3 regions of the Leisingera daeponensis DSM 23529 genome follow, and region 3 is predicted to be linked to each of the others. Evidence: riboswitches for the same ligand, from Rfam matches in the RefSeq annotation. Region 3 holds a riboswitch; each other region holds the start of a gene.

Region 1 (5,157 bases), 1.6 Mb from region 3:
GATCAGACGGTGCAGAGCATCGAAATGGCGGCGGAGGCGACCCACGGGTTGATCCGCATCGTGTCGGTGCCCTCGGTGGCGGCACTGGTGTTCCCGCCGGTGCTGGAGCATATGACCGCCCGCTTCCCGGGCCTGAAGGTGGAGCTGCGCGACACCGACACCCAGCAGGTTCTGGACGCCCTGGCCGAGGGCAAGGCGGATATCGGTATCGCGTCCGGCTATCATCCGCTGAACGGGGTCAAGGCTGTGCCGCTGTTCGAGGACCGGTTCGGCCTGGTCTGCTCCGCCGATCACCCGCTTCTGCGGCAGGAGCGGCCGCCATCGATTGCCGAGGTTACCGGACCCGGCTTTGTCCGCAACGCCCTGTGCGGCCTGATCCGCAACGAACGCTTCGTCGCGGCCAGCAGCGCCGCCGATGTGACGATCCACAACACCCATTCGCTGATCACCATGGTGCGGACCGGCAAATGGGTGACCGTGCTGCCGCAGACCGTGGCCCGGTTCATGCCGGAAACCACCGCCTTCCGCGCCATTGCCGATCTGCCGGACAAGCGGGAGGTCTACCTCTACCAGCGCGAACGCTCCCGGTTTGCGGCCCTGACGGAGGAATGCAGCCGGTTCATCCAGTCCTGCGACCTGTCACCGGATCAGCCGGGGTAACCGCGCGCCTGCGCCCGCCGCCGTTCAGGCAAGGTGAAAGGACAGATGCGGCGCGCCGCCGTCCGCATCCCGGACCTGCCGGGCCGTGATCCCGAACACCTCCGATACCGTGTCCGGCGTCAGCGCCTGCTGCGGCGTGCCCGATGCCACCAGGCGCCCGCCCGACAGCACCGCCACCCGGTCGCAGGTCAGCGCCTGGTTCAGATCGTGCAGCGCCACCACGGCAGTCACCTTCAGGTTCCGGACACAGTTCAGGATCGACAGTTGGTGGTGGATGTCCAGATGGTTGGTCGGCTCGTCCAGCAGCAGCAGCCCCGGCTGCTGGGCCAGGGCCCGCGCGATGTGCAGCCGCTGCCGCTCGCCGCCCGACAGGGTGGCCCATTCGCGCTGGGCAAATGCCTCCATTTCAACCGTCCGCAGGGCTTTGTCCACCTGCCGGGTGTCTTCCTCGCTCCACGGCCGCAGCGCCGACAGCCAGGGGGTGCGGCCCAGCTCCACCACCGAACGCGCGGTGATGCGCTCCGCGGTGTCGGCCTGCTGCTCGACGATGGCGATCCGCTGGGCGATTTCCCGGCGCGACAGCCGGGCCAGCGGCTGCTCCGCCAACAGCACGTCGCCTTGCGAGGGCCGGGCCAGCCCCGCCAGCAGCCGCATCAGCGTCGATTTGCCGGAGCCGTTGGGGCCGACCAGCGCCAGCGTTTCCCCCGGTTGCGCCATCAGCGACACATCCGACAGCAGCGCCTTGCCGCGCACCGCGAAGGACAGGCTGCGGGCTTCGATCCTCATCGCGCCGTCCTCTGCCCGCGCACCAGAATGATGGCAAAGGCCGGCGCTCCGATCAGCGCGGTCACGACGCCGATGGGCAGCACCTGGCCGGGGATGATGATACGCGACACGATGTCGGCGCCGATCAGGAACACCGCGCCGGTCAGGGCGGCGGCGGGCATCAGGCGGCGGTGGCCGGGGCCGACCAGGAACCGCGCCGCGTGGGGGATCACCAGGCCGACAAATCCGATGGAGCCGACGATCGACACCATCACAGCGGTCATCAGCGCGGTGGCAAAGATCAGCACCACCTGCACCCGCCGCACCGGGATGCCCAGCGCCGCGGCGGAATCGGTGCCGAAGGTGAAGGCATCCAGCGCCCGGGCGTGGAACCGGCAGATCATCCAGCCCGCCAGCGCCAGCGGCACCGCCAGCCACACATCCGGCCAGCGCACGCCGCTGAGGTTGCCCATCAGCCAGAACATGATGCCGCGCGCCTGATCGGCATTGGCGGATTTGGCGATGATGAAGGCGGTAAGCGCGTTGAACAGCTGCGAGCCGGCAATGCCCGCCAGCACGATCTGGGCCGCTGCCGCCCGGCTGCTGCCCGCCCCGGCGGCGCGCGCCAGAACGGCGACAAAACCAAACGCCAGCAGCGCGCCGTTGAAGGCGCCGAAGGACAGCGACAACGCGCCGCCGCCGAGGCCAGCAATGGTCACCGCCACCGCCCCGGTCGAGGCACCGGCGGAAATGCCAAGGATGTAAGGATCCGCCAGCGCGTTGCGCAGCAGCGCCTGCAGCACCACGCCCGCCACCGCCAGCGCCGCGCCGCAGGCCCCGGCCACCAGCGCCCGCGGCAGCCGGTAGCTCCAGATGATGCCCTGGTCCACCGGGTCCACCGGCAGGCCTGCGCCGGCCAGTTTGTTGACCAGAACGGACAGGACGAGGTCAGGCGCAAGCGAGGTTTCCCCGATCATTGCGCCTGCCAGAACCGCCGCAGCCAGCACCGGCAGGGCCAGGCAAGCGCCCCGGATGCCCTGCCAGGCAAGTGCGGCGGCTGCGCTCATGCGCCGTTGCCGATCGCGCTGAGTTCAGCGGCCAGATCCTCCAGCGCCGGGATCGCGCGGATGGTGGCGTCCATGGCTTGGGCATCCATCACCACGATGCGGCCGTTCTTCACGGCGTCCATCTGGCTGGCGACCGGATCGGTGCGCAGGAATTCCAGCTTCTTCTCGTAATCATCGGCGGCAAACCGGCGGCGGTCCATGCGGGCAATCACGATCACCGTCGGGTTGGCCTTGGCGATGGTTTCCCAGCCGACGGTCGGCCATTCCTCGTCGGTCTCGATAACATTGCGCAGGCCCAGCTGCTGCATCATGTAGCCCGGCGCGCCTTTCTGGCCGGCCACGAACGGGTCGCTCTCCATCTCAGGCGACGAGAACCAGAACACGGCGGAGGCGTCTTTCAGAGAAACCTCCTGCGCCTTGGCCACCGCCGCAGCCTCGCGGGCCTTGTAGCCGGCGACCAGCTCCGCGCCCTTTTCGGCCGCGCCGAAGATCGCCGCCAGCTCTTCGATGCCCTGATACAGGCTCTCGGTGGTGAACATTTCTGTCCGGGTGCCGTCGCCGCCGGTGGTGTTGTCCTTGCCGGCGCAATCTGCGGGCAGCACATAGGTCGGGATGCCGAGGTCATGGAACTGCTCGCGCTTGGCGACGATGCCTTCGGGACCGACGTGCCATTCGTACTGCGCCGCCACTAGGCCGGGGCGTTTGGCGACCACGCTTTCAAAGCTCGGGTCGTTGTCCGCCAGACGCTCGACCTTGGCGTTCACCTCGGCATATTCCGGCAGCACGTCGTTGAACCAGACCGAGGTGCCCAGCACCTTATCCCCCAGCCCCAGCGCATAGAGCACTTCGGTGGCCGCCTGGCCAACGGTTACGGAGGACGCCACGGGGGTTTCGAAGGTGAGGGACTGGCCGCAGTTTTCGATGGTCAGCGGAAAGGTCTCATCAGCTGCCGCGGCCTGTGCCGCAAGGGTGAAGGACAGGCCAATCAGGCCGGAACGCAGGAACATTTTAGTCGATCTCCATGTGTCAATGACCGGAGAACGGGTGAAAGGGCATTGACCGGCGGTGCGGAGGGTCTGAGCCCTTCCTCTGCGGCGCCTTATCGCGGCGGCGCATCCTGCCGGCAACCTCCCCGGACAACCCCGCCCGGTGTGCTTCGGTTTCTCTACCGGCAGGTCTCCTGACTGGCGGGTCATCGTCTGGGCCGTCTTCCCGGACCGCTGGGATCCAGTGACACGATGGCACAGCACTCGCCGCCTACAGTTGCGGGGGCAGTTCCGTTTGGCGCCCGGCAGGCACCACGGATTCCCTCTTAGCCCTTGCGGGACCGGTTAGGCGCGCGTAGCGCATCGCCTTCCTTGCGGCAAGAAAAAGTTGCCGCTGGCCGGGAAAACCCCGGCGGGAGGCCCGCCCTGCCGGGCGGGTTACAGGATCTCATCCTCGTCAAACATCGGATCGTCCTCCAGCTGGGCGCTGATGTCCTCGACCGAATCCTCTGCCTTTCTGAAGGAGGGAACCCTTCCCAGATGGAACACCGCATCGCCCTCGTTCACGACGGGCATTACCGCGCGGCCGACAATCAGCCCGTCGAAGGGGGCCAGGATTTCCTTGTCCTGCTCGCCGAAAGGGTCCGAGACCGACCCCATCAGCTCCCCTTCCCGGACCAGTTCCCCGTCATTCCTGTAGACCCTCAGAAGCCCGCCCATCGGCGCCCGCAGCCATTTGCTGGAGGCACAGAACTGCGGCTGCGATTTGGGTTTGGAAATGCCCTTGGCCGGAACCATCCCCATGTGCCGCAGCACCCGCAGGATGCCGGCCAGCCCGGCCCGGATCGACAGCTCGTCAAACCGCAGGCCCTCGCCCGCCTCAAAAAGCAGGATGTCCTTGCCGATCTCCCTGGCCGCACCGCGCAAAGAGCCGTCGCGCAGCGGCGACTGCATCACGATGGGCGCGCCGAACACCCCGGCAAGCTCCCGGGTTTTCGGGTTGTCGGGCGAGATGCGGATCTGCGGGTAATTGGTCCGGTGAACCGCCGCCGAATGCAGGTCGATCCCCAGATCCGAGCGGGCGACCACCTCGCTCATGAACAGATGCGCCATACGCGAGGCCAGCGAGCCGTGCTCGCTGCCGGGAAACGCCCGGTTCAGGTCGCGCCGGTCAGGCAGGTAGCGGGAATGGTTGATGAAACCGAAGGCATTGACGATGGGCACCGCAATCAGCGTGCCCTTGAGCGTCGTCAGGTTCGGCGCCCGCAGCAGCCGCCGGATGATCTCCACCCCGATCACCTCGTCGCCATGCACGCCGCCGCTGACAAAGACCGTCGGCCCGTCCTGACGGCCATGCACCACATGCGCTGACATGGTCACCGGCGTGTGATCGGACAGGACGCTGACCGGCAGGTCGACCGTCAGCCGCGAGCCCGGCGCCACTCTGGCGCGGCCGATGGTAAAATGCTGCCGCCCCCTCATGCGCTCACCCCTTGCCCTTGGTTTTGGTGGCACCTGCCTTGGCGTTCTTTTCCAGGAACTCGATCATCTTGCCGGCGATATCCAGGCCGGTGGCCTTTTCCACCCCTTCCAGGCCGGGGGAGGAGTTCACTTCCATCACCACCGCGCCGTGATTGGCGCGCAGCATGTCAACACCGCAGGCGTTCAGGCCCATGGTC
Region 2 (5,157 bases), 2.1 Mb from region 3:
GCATCCAGCGGGTGCCGATGCTGTCGGCCTGCGCCTTCACGGTGACAGAGATAGACAAGGGCCGCGAGGGTGAGGAGCTGATGGTGTAAGTGCGCCAGACAGTGCCGCCCGGCACCGGCAGTTCCAGCGTCAGAAACTGGCCCGGCTGGTATTTGAACCACGCGCCGGAAGGCGCGCGGAAGCTGAAGGTGGCGGTGTTCGGCGCCTCGGGCACGACGGTGACGCATTCCAGCATCTCGTCGTCCTTCCACGCCAGCGTCTCATCCAGCGTTTCGAAATTGGCCTGCAGTCCCATGCCGTTACTCCGCCGCGATCAGGTGGCGGCCGGTCAGCGCACGGGTCAGGTGCTCGGCATACCAGTTGGAGAACTGGATAACGCCGCTTTCCTGCACTTCCGAATAGGGGCCGGGCTCATATGCGGGCGAGTTGATTCCGCGCTGGTTGTCCTCCACCACGATGCGGTCCTCGTCGTTGGTGGCAACCCACACTTCGGTCAGCCGCTTCAGGTCGTAATCCTGGCCCTCGACCGCATCCTTGTGCACCAGCCATTTGGTGGTGACTTCGGTCTCCGTCGGGCTGATCGGGGTCACGCGGAACACGATGGAATGATCCGGCAGGAAATGGTTCCAGGTGGTCGGGTAGTGGAACTTCAACAGCGTGCCCGCATCGGCAAACGGCACCCGGCCCAGTTTCTTGGCCACAGCTGCCTTACCGTCCATGGTATAGCTCTCGGCGCCCTCATTCAGCGGCATCCGCGCCACCCGGTACTGGCCGCGCGCGTCGATCTGGAACTGGGCCGGGATACCCGCCGCCTCGATCCGGTCGAAATGCTTTTGCAGGTGCGGCGGGGTCTCGCCGCCCTCAACACCGGTCACCGATGGATCTTCGGGGAAGGTCCGGCACAGCGACGGGTGGTTGCCGCCGCAGTGATAGCATTCGCGGTTGTTCTCCCAGACCAGCTTCCAGTTGCCGTTCTCGATGATCGAGCTTTCATAGGCGACCTTGGCGTTGCCCAGATCATGCGGCTCCAGATAAGGGCGGGCCACAGCGGCGAAGGCATCGAAATCCGGTGCCTCATCGGCCAGGCAGATATAGATCAGTCCCGCCAGATCGCGGCAGTGCACCGGCTTCAGCCCGTGCTTGGAGGCATCAAATTCCGGCCCCATGTCGCGCGCCCACAGCAAGGAGCCGTCCAGCTCATAGGTCCACTGGTGGTAGGGGCAGACCAGCTTGGGCGAATTGCCCTTTTTCGCCTTGCACACGACGGAGCCGCGGTGGCGGCAGGCATTGTGAAAGGCACGCACCTCGCCATCGGTGCCGCGCACGATGATCACGTTGTAGGCGCCAACCTGGTGGGTCACGAAGTTCCCCGCCTTCGGGATCTCGCAGGCGGGAATGGCAAACAGCCACTCGCGGTAGAAGATCTGGCGCATGTCCAGATCCAGCACGCCCGGATCGGTATAGAAGGCCTGCTCCAGGGAATAGTTTTTCTGACGGGCCACCAGTCTGGCCAGAATTTCGCTGTCGTGAAGCATATGCTTCTCTCCTTTGCCGCATCCCCGCGGCAGGTTGGCTTGGCTGCGGGCATGAGGAGAGAGATCACAGGCCAAGCGCCTGCAACCGCCCCGCCGCCGCCCGCGGTTGACGTTTTCGGGGCAAGGCTGGTTTCCGGACTGTCCCGGGGCCATTCGGCGGCGGGGCCTGGCACCTTCCCGAAGCGCCTGCTTCAGTGGTCTTTGCCATGCCTTGCCCGGGGTCACCGTTGCGGGGGCAGTACCGGAATTTCACCAGCTTCCCAATTCTCCGCCCCAGGGGGCGGCACCTTGCTGAGGCGCAAATTGCCCGAAACGCACCCCTTGGGCGGAGACAAATCCGACCCGCCGAAACCGGAAAAAGACATGCATGTTATCCCCGCCTTAGGCCCGTTTCCGGCGCAGAATCTCAAACCGGCACTCGCCGGTCCGTTTGCGGCAAAGTGCTGATCTTCAGGGTATTTTCCTCCGAATCGGCTCGGCTCAGCGATTCGCCAGACTGCGCCCGACGGACAGGCCGCACCGTGTCTTTGGATTCACCTCTTGCCGCCGCCCCTGCCCTGCGGGCAGTATTTGCACTGTATCCCGATATCTTCCGGCACCCCGCGCAAACGAAAGGGGCCGCTTATGAACGAACCAATGACGCGCAGCAGCACGGGCACCATGATGGCCGTCGTGACCACCGGAAACGGCGGCTACGACAAGCTTGAGTACAAACCCGTGCCCATCCCGGACCCCGGCGAGGGAGAGTTGCTGCTGCGGGTTCTGGCAGCCGGGGTGAACAACACCGAAATCAACACCCGGCTCGGATGGTATTCCTCCAGCGTGACGACGGACACCGCCGCGGCCGCAGGCCGCCAGGAAGCCCATGCCGAACAAAAGGCCGACGGCGGCTGGAACAAGGCAACCCCCTTCCCGCTGATCCAGGGCACCGACTGCTGCGGCAGGGTTGTTGCGGCAGGCCCAGGCGCCAGCCAGGCCCTGACCGGCAAGCGGGTTCTGGTGCGCCCCTGCATGCGCCCCAATGGCTACGGCGTTATGGACAACGTCTGGATGGCCTCGGACTTTGACGGCGCCTTTGCCGAATATGTCAAAGTCCCGGCAACTGAGGTGTTCCCGGTCGACTGCGCCTGGTCGGACGAGGAGCTGGCGACAATTCCCTGCGCCTATGGCACATCGGAAAACATGCTGCACCGCGCCAGCGTGCGCGCTGGCGAGCTGGTGCTTGTGACCGGCGCTTCCGGCGGTGTCGGCTCGGCCACAGTGCAGCTGGCCAAACGCCGCGGCGCCCGGGTGGCGGCGGTCACCAGCCGGGGGAAGATGGATCAGCTGCGCGGCCTTGGTGCGGATATCGTTCTGGACCGGGACAGCGGCCTGCTGGCGGAATTGGGCGGGGAAAGCGTTGACGCCGTCGTTGACAATGTGGCGGGGGCTGGCTTCCCGCAAATGCTCAAACTGCTGAAACGCGGCGGCCGCCTGGTGTCCAGCGGCGCCATCGCCGGGCCGGTTGTCGATCTGGACATGCGGGATATGTATTTGAAGGACATCACCCTGATCGGCTGCACCGCCTGGGATGAGCCGGTTTTTCCGAACCTGATTTCCGAACCTGATTTCCTATATCGAGCGCGGCGAAATCCGGCCGCTTGTCGCCAAAGTCTTCCCGCTCAAGGACATCGCCAGGGCCCAGCAGGAATTCCTGAAGAAAACCCATTTCGGCAACTTCGTTCTTGTGCCGCCACAGGCCTGACGAGCCGCAAGACCCTCAAAGCCAATGAAAAGGCCGCCCACGCGGCGGCCCCTCATCACTTCGATTTCCAGCTGTCCAGCCAGCGGCGGAAGCGGCCCTGCCGTTCCGCAATCGCATCCCCCGCGGCATAGAGGCTGTCCTCGGCGCTTTCGATCATCGGCTCGATCCGCGCCCGCCGGAACCGGCGCCAGCGCACATAGATGGCCCACAGGATGGCGGCCAGCAGCACCAGGAAGATGATGCTGAACCAGTTTGTCGGCTTATCCTCCGGCCCGGCCACGGGCTTGATCGACACCGCATTCGGGAAGATCGACAGGAACTCGTTGCGCCAGCCGTAATGCATCACCGCCACCCACTCCGGGTTGGCCCTGGTCGAGATGCTGTCATTGGCATCCGTATAGAGGTTCGCGGTGTCGAACTTGAAATAGGGCGGCCAGTTCCAGCCGGTGTCCTCATTGCGGTAGACCATATTGCGGCCGTTGGCGCGCACTGCCTGGATGAACTGCACATCGCGGTTGATCAGCTGCGCCGACTGGTCGTCGGGCTTGGACCAGAACAGGCGGGTCCAGTCGTTCAGCTCCTGCCGCTCCTCGTAGGTGTTGACGATGCGCGCCACGTCGTACTGCGGCAGCGTGTAATGCAGGAAGGCGCCGAACAGCACCCAGAAGGTGATCAGGATGGCCCATTTGATGAAACGCATCGGGCAGCTCCTCACATGAAGTTAATGACATAGACCAGAAGCGCGATGGCCCCTAGCGGGATGATATAGACCAGGAGGATCAGTTTGCGCCGGAACGAGCGGTCATACTGCCTCAGCCCCCGCTGGATGAAGGCCGCGCGGTCGCCGGTCAACCCCTTGTCTTTCCAGCGCCGTTTCAGCTTCGCCCGCCGCACCTCGCGCGAGTAGAGCGACACCGCGCCATAGGCCACGGTCAGCACCACAAACAGGATCAGGATCAGGCGGATAAAGCCGAACATCTCTAGCGGCCCCTCACCCGGTTCACCGCGCCCCAGGGGCCGACGCGCTCGACCACCCCTTGGCGCTGGCTGCGCGGCAGTTCGGGCACCCGTCCCTCCATATCCGGCTCATGCCCGAACAGCGCCTGCCGCGCGCCGGCCTTGTCCAACGCATACTCCCGCGCCAGGAACTCCGCCGCGTAAGCCTTCTTGGTCTCCGGCCAGCCGCGGTACTGGCGGTAAAACTCCTCCTTGTGGCAGATGAACATCTGCCGGAAATCATGCGGGCACAGCTCCGCCAGCAGCATATTCACCAAGTCGCGGCAGGGCGTGTCCGACGCCCGCAGACTATAGAAATAGGCCGGATGATCCGAGGTGATCCGCGGCCAACTGCCGCCCCCTTCGGCCCAGCGCACCAGCGCCGCCAGCCCGTCAAACTCCGCCGGCAGCTCATCGGCGTGCCGCGCCGCCATCCGCCTGAGGTCCGAGCGTGACAGTCCGGTCAGGTCGCGCCCCTTCTCGGTCAGCACGGACACCGCAAGAAACCCCATCTTCTGCCGCAGGATCGCGGCCCCATCAACGCCGCGCGCCCGGATCACCGGCTCCGCCAGCCGGTTCACCTCCAGGAACCGGGCAATCGCATTGCGCTCGCTTAAGGCGAACACATGCTTCAGCGGCACGCCTTCCGGCTTCTCCCCGCTGGCAATCACCGCCGGATGCCCGACGTCCTGAAACACATAAAGCCCGCCGAAATGCGCGGTCCAGAAGTTGCCCTGCTCAAAAACCTCATGCTCCAGATGCACCGGATTGCGCGTCACATCGCCGGTCTGTTCCGCCGTCTGGATCATCTCCCCGATCAACGCATCATCAAACCAGGCATCCTCACCTGATTTGAACCGCTCCACCAGCTCCGCCAGACGG
Region 3 (5,157 bases):
GCGGCCGGCGGGGGCTCGCAGTTTTCTCTTGCGGCACGGATTTCCGCTTGCCTCGCCCAGCGTTGCATCCTAAACCGCTGACGGACCGGGGAGGTGGCAGAGTGGTCGAATGCGGCGGTCTTGAAAACCGTTGAACGTGAGAGCGTTCCCAGGGTTCGAATCCCTGTCTCCCCGCCACTCAGCCCGGCAGCCTTGCGCATCAGACGCCAGCAGCGCCGCCGCCGGACTCAGCCCTTGCGCAGCAGGTAGATATCCATGATCCAGCCATGCTCTGCACGCGCCTTGGCGCGGGTTTCGATGATCTTTTCCGCGGTTGCGGCCAGGGGGCCTGCGAGCGAAATCTGGTTCTCCATCCCGGCATAGGCGGTCCAGAAGATCTCTACCCCCTGCGGGTCGATGGCCTGAAAGGAACACTCCCCGTCCAGCATGATCACCAGCGTATCCGCGCTGTCCGGCCAGCCGTTTTCGCGCAGCTGGCGGCCCGTCGTGATGGTGAACGGGGCGCCGATTTCATTGACCGGGATGGCGTGCGCTGCGGTCAGCGCCTGGATCGAGGTGATGCCCGGGATCACCGTCAGCTTGATCTCCGCCAGCTTCTGCAGCCGCTCGGCGATCCGCATGGTGCTGTCGTAAAGCGACGGGTCGCCCCAGACCAGGAACCCGGCCTTGCCGCCTTCGGGCAGGTGCGCAGTGATGGTCTGCCACCAGATTTCCGCGATGGCGTCGTGCCAGTCGTCCACCCGCTTGCGGTAGCTTTTGGTGGCCTCGTCGCGCACTGGCAGGGCAAACTCCACGATCCTGGGGCCATCGCCCTTGATCGCGCGGTTGCAGATCTCGCGCCTGAGCCCTGCCAGGTCGTCCTTGCCCGCGCCCTTGTTGGGGATCAGGATCAGATCCTGCGCGTTCAGCGCCTCAATCGCCTGCAGCGTGATGTGCTGCGGATTGCCGGTGCCGATGCCAATCAGGGTAAGCTCAATCATGACGGGGCCTTTCACGTGAAAACACGGCCCCCTATGGGGCCGCGCTGCTGGTCTTGCAAGCCTGCAGTTGCGCTCAGGAGCCTTCGCCGCCTGCCGGCACGGTAAGCGTGGCTTCCACCGGCTTGCCATCCACCATCAGGTGGCTGTGGCTGTTGGTGTTAAGCGAGACCGTGACTTCGGCTCCGCCGGGCAGGGCAGGGATGTGCATCCAGCCGGCATAAAGGCGGGCGAGTTTCTCGCCGTTCACATAGACATGCGCATGGCCTTCGCCATCGGCGTCCGCGGCGGAGGCATTTTCGGGCGCGAAGCGGAAGTTCTGCGGCACCACTTGCAGGTTCCATCCGGCCATCGGGTCCTTGTGCAGCCGGATGGCAACGCTGGGCGCATCCGGGCCTGCGGGCAGGCTGACGGATCGGGAGTGGTCATGCGCCGCCAGTTCGGTATGGCCGCCGCCGTGGTCCGCCGGGGCGCCGTGGTCGTGGCCGTCAAAGGTCACGCCATTGCCGGCGGCAATCACAAACCCGGCGCCGCCGCCGAACACCAGGCCGATGGCGAAAAGAGCGAGAGAGCGGGACATATCGGTCTCCTCTGGAAAAGAATGTCCCCGCCGGGCGGGGCCGGCGGGGAACTCTGTAAGGCTGGATCAGGCTGCGGCGTGTTCGCGCTTGCCTTCGGCTTGCCAGAAGTAGCCGGTGAAGGCGCCCAGCAGAACCCAGGCGGCCATGCCGACGCCAAAGGCGCGGGCGGCAAACAGCGCGCCGATTTCGGTCGGAACCGGGCCTGAGAAACTCTCTGGCTCAGGCGCGCCGATGATATGCGGGCCCATCAGCAGCAGCGCTGCGACCAGGACACTCACCAGATTGCCGCCAAAGGCGATCAGCCACATGGCAACCCCTGCGGCCGCAACGGTGACCGTCCACCAGATCTGCCGCGCGCCGATGTCAGCGGCAGCGACACCCGGCACTTCCGGCGCCAGCGACAGGCCCGGCGCAAAGTGGAAGGTGATGAAGCCTGCAAGACCCCACAAGAGGCCGCTGCGCGCGTTGACCTCATGCCCCTGGCGTTCGGCCACCGACATCAGTGCCGCCAGCACCAGCGCATAGCCGGTATAGGTCAGCATGGTGAACACGATGCTGAGGCCATCGCGCACAGGCTCGGCGAACAGGCCGGGCAGGTCGGGATGCGCGGTTACGGGGGCAGCGCCGAAATGCACCAGCTCGCCGCCCTCGTAGAGTTCGGCATGGAGCAGCACGGGCTGCACGAAATACAGCTGCAGCAGGGCGGTAATCAGCCCTGCTGCAGCACCAGCGAACAGGCCGCTGGTCAGAATGCGACTGAACATGGCCTTAGTGGCAGGGGAAGCCGGTTGCGTGGCGCACGTCATGCGCGGCGTCGTGCAGGGCGGATGCCTGAACATGGCCGGTCAGCGTGATGATCCCCAGCCCCAGAACCACGGCAAACAGTGCCGGAATTACACTGGAGCCAGCGGCAGAAGCCTTAAGCGTCTTGGTCGTCATTTGTTGTCCTCCTCACCGTCACACCCGACGGTATAAGTTGCGTTCCCATACGGCCGGTCTCCTGACTCGCGGGTCGCTGCTGCCATCCTCCTTCCCGGCCTTTGCCAGTGGATATTGGAAGGCCGCTCGCCGCTCACAGTCGCGGGGGCGGTTGAGGCTTCGGTGCCGCGATTTGGTCCACCGTCCTCATTCCCGTTTCAGTCCCGATGCTTGGGCACCATCAGACACCGTATCCGTTGGTAATGCCCCGCTGGGCTGAGTCTGGTCAAGGAAGAATCCGCCAGGTTTGCGCCCGTCAGCGCCATGGGGTGCAGGAAATGCGGCGCTGCCGGCCGCGGCCAGGGAAGCCGGAAAATTCAGATCTTCCGGCTGAAATTCCGCGCCGGAGATGTGCCCCGTCCGCGGCAGGCGGATCACGCCATCCCGGCCGGGATGCGGGCAATCGCCTTGAAGCGCAGGTTGCCCAGCGGCCGGGCGTCGGCGAAATTGCCGTCGTCGCTGTCTTGATACATCCGCAGGAAGGTCACGATGTCCGGCAGGTCCGCTGCGGTGATCTCTCCGAACAGATAGGCGGTCTTGCCGGCTTGCCGCACCGCCAGCGTCTGCGGCCGCTGGCAGCCGGACATGCAGTCCGCCTGCTGCAGCCGGACCTTCGCCCCGGCAGCCTCCAGCGCCGCCGCGGCCTGCCCGAACAGGGCAGGGTCCGCGCCGCGGCAGGTGCGGCACAGGGTGAGGGTGGGCAGGCTCATGCGCCGGGCAGCTCCTGATCGGCCAGCGGCCCGTAGAGGATGAGCACCGGCGCCTTGGTCTCCATCGCGCGCAGCACCGCGGGCAGTTCGCCCACGGTGTGGCAGGACAGTTTCTGTTCCGGGGTGGAAACGGCCAGCGCGACCAGCGCGTGGGTCTCCGCGGGCAGCCCGGCCTCCATCAGCTTCTCCGCCAGCGCGGCAAAGGTGCTTTTGCCCATGTAGACCACGGTGGTGGCGTGCGGGTCGGCCAGCGCCGCCATGTTGAGGTCCTCCGGCAGCCCGCCGGTCACGTCATGGCCGGTGATGAACTGCAGCCGCCGCGCCGTCAGCCGCCGGGTCAGCGGAATGTTCGCTGCCGCCGCCGCGGCCGAGGCTGCGGTGACGCCGGGCACGATCTCGAACCCGATGCCCGCCTCGCGCAGCGCAGTCATCTCTTCCTCCAGCCGCCCGAAGACACCGGAATCGCCGGATTTCAGCCGCACCACGTTAAGGCCGCTTTGCGCGTAATCGACCAGCAGCTGGCTCACATGGTCCTGCTTGGGGGAGGGCCGTCCGGCGCGTTTGCCCACGCCCACCAGATCGGCATCTGCGCGGGCGTGGCTCAGGATCGGCCCGGAGGACAGGTCATCGAACAGGATCGCATCCGCTGCCTGCAGCCGCTTCACCGCCTTTACGGTCAGGAGTTCCGGGTCGCCGGGACCGGAGGAGACAAAGCTCACAAAACCGCTCATGCGCGCTCTCCCGTGATCAGGTGGAAGAAGGTGCCGGTGACATTGCCCTTGATCGAGCCGGTTTCCGGCACCGGGCCGCCGTCGGCGTCCATGACCTGCGCCAGCGGCGCGTCGGGTTCTTCCAGAATGGTGGAGTAATGGAATTCATGGCCGCGCAGGGCGGTGCCTGCGCCAAAGCCCGGCATCCCAGCCTGCAGAATGGCGCGGCGGTAGCCGAGGTGGAACTTGCGCTTCTCATAGGAGGTCACGAGGCCCAGGAGGCCCAGCATCCGGTGGCGGTTGCCCTCCTTGTCGATCAGCGCCTCGCCCAGGGCCATGTAGCCGCCGCATTCGCCATGCACCGGCTTGGTTTCGGCGTGCTTCCGGACACCGGCGCGGAAGGTCTCCGCTGCCGCCAGCGCCGGCCCGTGCAGTTCCGGATAGCCGCCGGGCAGCCAGACCAGATCGGCATCCGCCGCCGGGGCCTGATCCGCCAGGGGCGAGAACGGCAGGATCTCTGCCCCTGCCGCGCGCCATCCTTCCAGAAGATGCGGGTAGGTGAAAGAAAACGCCGCATCGCGCGCCAGCGCAATCCGCTGGGCGGGCGGTTCCGGCAGGCTGGCCGGCGCGGGCGCTTGACCCGCCAGCGCCGCCGCCTTGATCGCGTCCAGATCCACATGTTCGCGCAGGAAGGCGGCATAACCTGCAATTGCGGCTTCCAGATCGGGATGCTCAACCGCCTGGATCAAGCCCAGGTGGCGTTCCGGCAGGGCCAGATCGCCGCGGCGGGGCAGGGAGCCCAGTACCTTGATGCCGGCCTTCTCCATCCCCAGCCGGGTCAGCCGCTCATGGCGCGGGCTGGCGACGCGGTTCAGGATGACACCGGCAAAGGGCAGTTCGGGATCGTAATTCTTGAACCCCAGCGCGGTTGCCGCGGCCGACTGCGCCTGGCCGCCCACGTCGACCACCAGCACCACCGGCCAGCCCATTCGTTTGGCGGTCTCCGCCGAGGAGCCAAAGCCCGACTGCCCGCGCGTCGCCACGCCGTCATAAAGGCCCATCGAGCCTTCGCCCACGCAGATCTCCGCGCCCGCCGCCTGTGCCGTGACCGCATCCAGCAGCGCGCCGTCCATCGCCCAGGTGTCGAGGTTGAAACTGGGGCGTTTGGCTGCTGCGAGGTGGAAGGCCGGGTCGATATAAT

The links. A riboswitch is a leader RNA that binds a small molecule or an ion and turns the genes downstream of it on or off. The one in region 3 is predicted to bind cobalamin.
Region 1: linked by a shared signal. The riboswitch ahead of DAEP_RS0109475 (ABC transporter substrate-binding protein) and the one ahead of DAEP_RS23490 (CbtB domain-containing protein) in region 3 are both predicted to bind cobalamin.
Region 2: linked by a shared signal. The riboswitch ahead of DAEP_RS0112010 (aromatic ring-hydroxylating oxygenase subunit alpha) and the one ahead of DAEP_RS23490 (CbtB domain-containing protein) in region 3 are both predicted to bind cobalamin.

What each region holds. Positions count from the first base shown of each region.
Region 1 covers NZ_KI421500.1:1,849,503-1,854,659, forward strand. The annotation lists gene DAEP_RS0109460 (LysR family transcriptional regulator) at 1-660, shown strand, start outside; gene DAEP_RS0109465 (ABC transporter ATP-binding protein) at 685-1,446, opposite strand; gene DAEP_RS0109470 (FecCD family ABC transporter permease) at 1,443-2,492, opposite strand; gene DAEP_RS0109475 (ABC transporter substrate-binding protein) at 2,489-3,499, opposite strand; cobalamin riboswitch at 3,646-3,839, opposite strand; gene DAEP_RS0109480 (succinylglutamate desuccinylase/aspartoacylase family protein) at 3,917-4,960, opposite strand; gene rimK (30S ribosomal protein S6--L-glutamate ligase) at 4,965-5,157, opposite strand, start outside.
Region 2 covers NZ_KI421500.1:2,367,902-2,373,058, forward strand. The annotation lists gene DAEP_RS0112005 (FAD-binding oxidoreductase) at 1-295, opposite strand, end outside; gene DAEP_RS0112010 (aromatic ring-hydroxylating oxygenase subunit alpha) at 300-1,535, opposite strand; cobalamin riboswitch at 1,643-1,841, opposite strand; gene DAEP_RS22660 (zinc-binding dehydrogenase) at 2,160-3,410, shown strand; gene DAEP_RS0112020 (DUF1523 family protein) at 3,335-3,979, opposite strand; gene DAEP_RS0112025 (hypothetical protein) at 3,991-4,257, opposite strand; gene DAEP_RS0112030 (DUF6638 family protein) at 4,260-5,157, opposite strand, start outside.
Region 3 covers NZ_KI421500.1:223,900-229,056, forward strand. The annotation lists tRNA gene DAEP_RS0101405 (tRNA-Ser) at 88-177, shown strand; gene cobF (precorrin-6A synthase (deacetylating)) at 228-980, opposite strand; gene DAEP_RS0101415 (hypothetical protein) at 1,054-1,557, opposite strand; gene DAEP_RS0101420 (CbtA family protein) at 1,624-2,322, opposite strand; gene DAEP_RS23490 (CbtB domain-containing protein) at 2,327-2,497, opposite strand; cobalamin riboswitch at 2,532-2,744, opposite strand; gene DAEP_RS0101430 (DUF1636 family protein) at 2,911-3,246, opposite strand; gene cobA (uroporphyrinogen-III C-methyltransferase) at 3,243-3,977, opposite strand; gene DAEP_RS0101440 (cobyrinic acid a,c-diamide synthase CobB) at 3,974-5,157, opposite strand, start outside.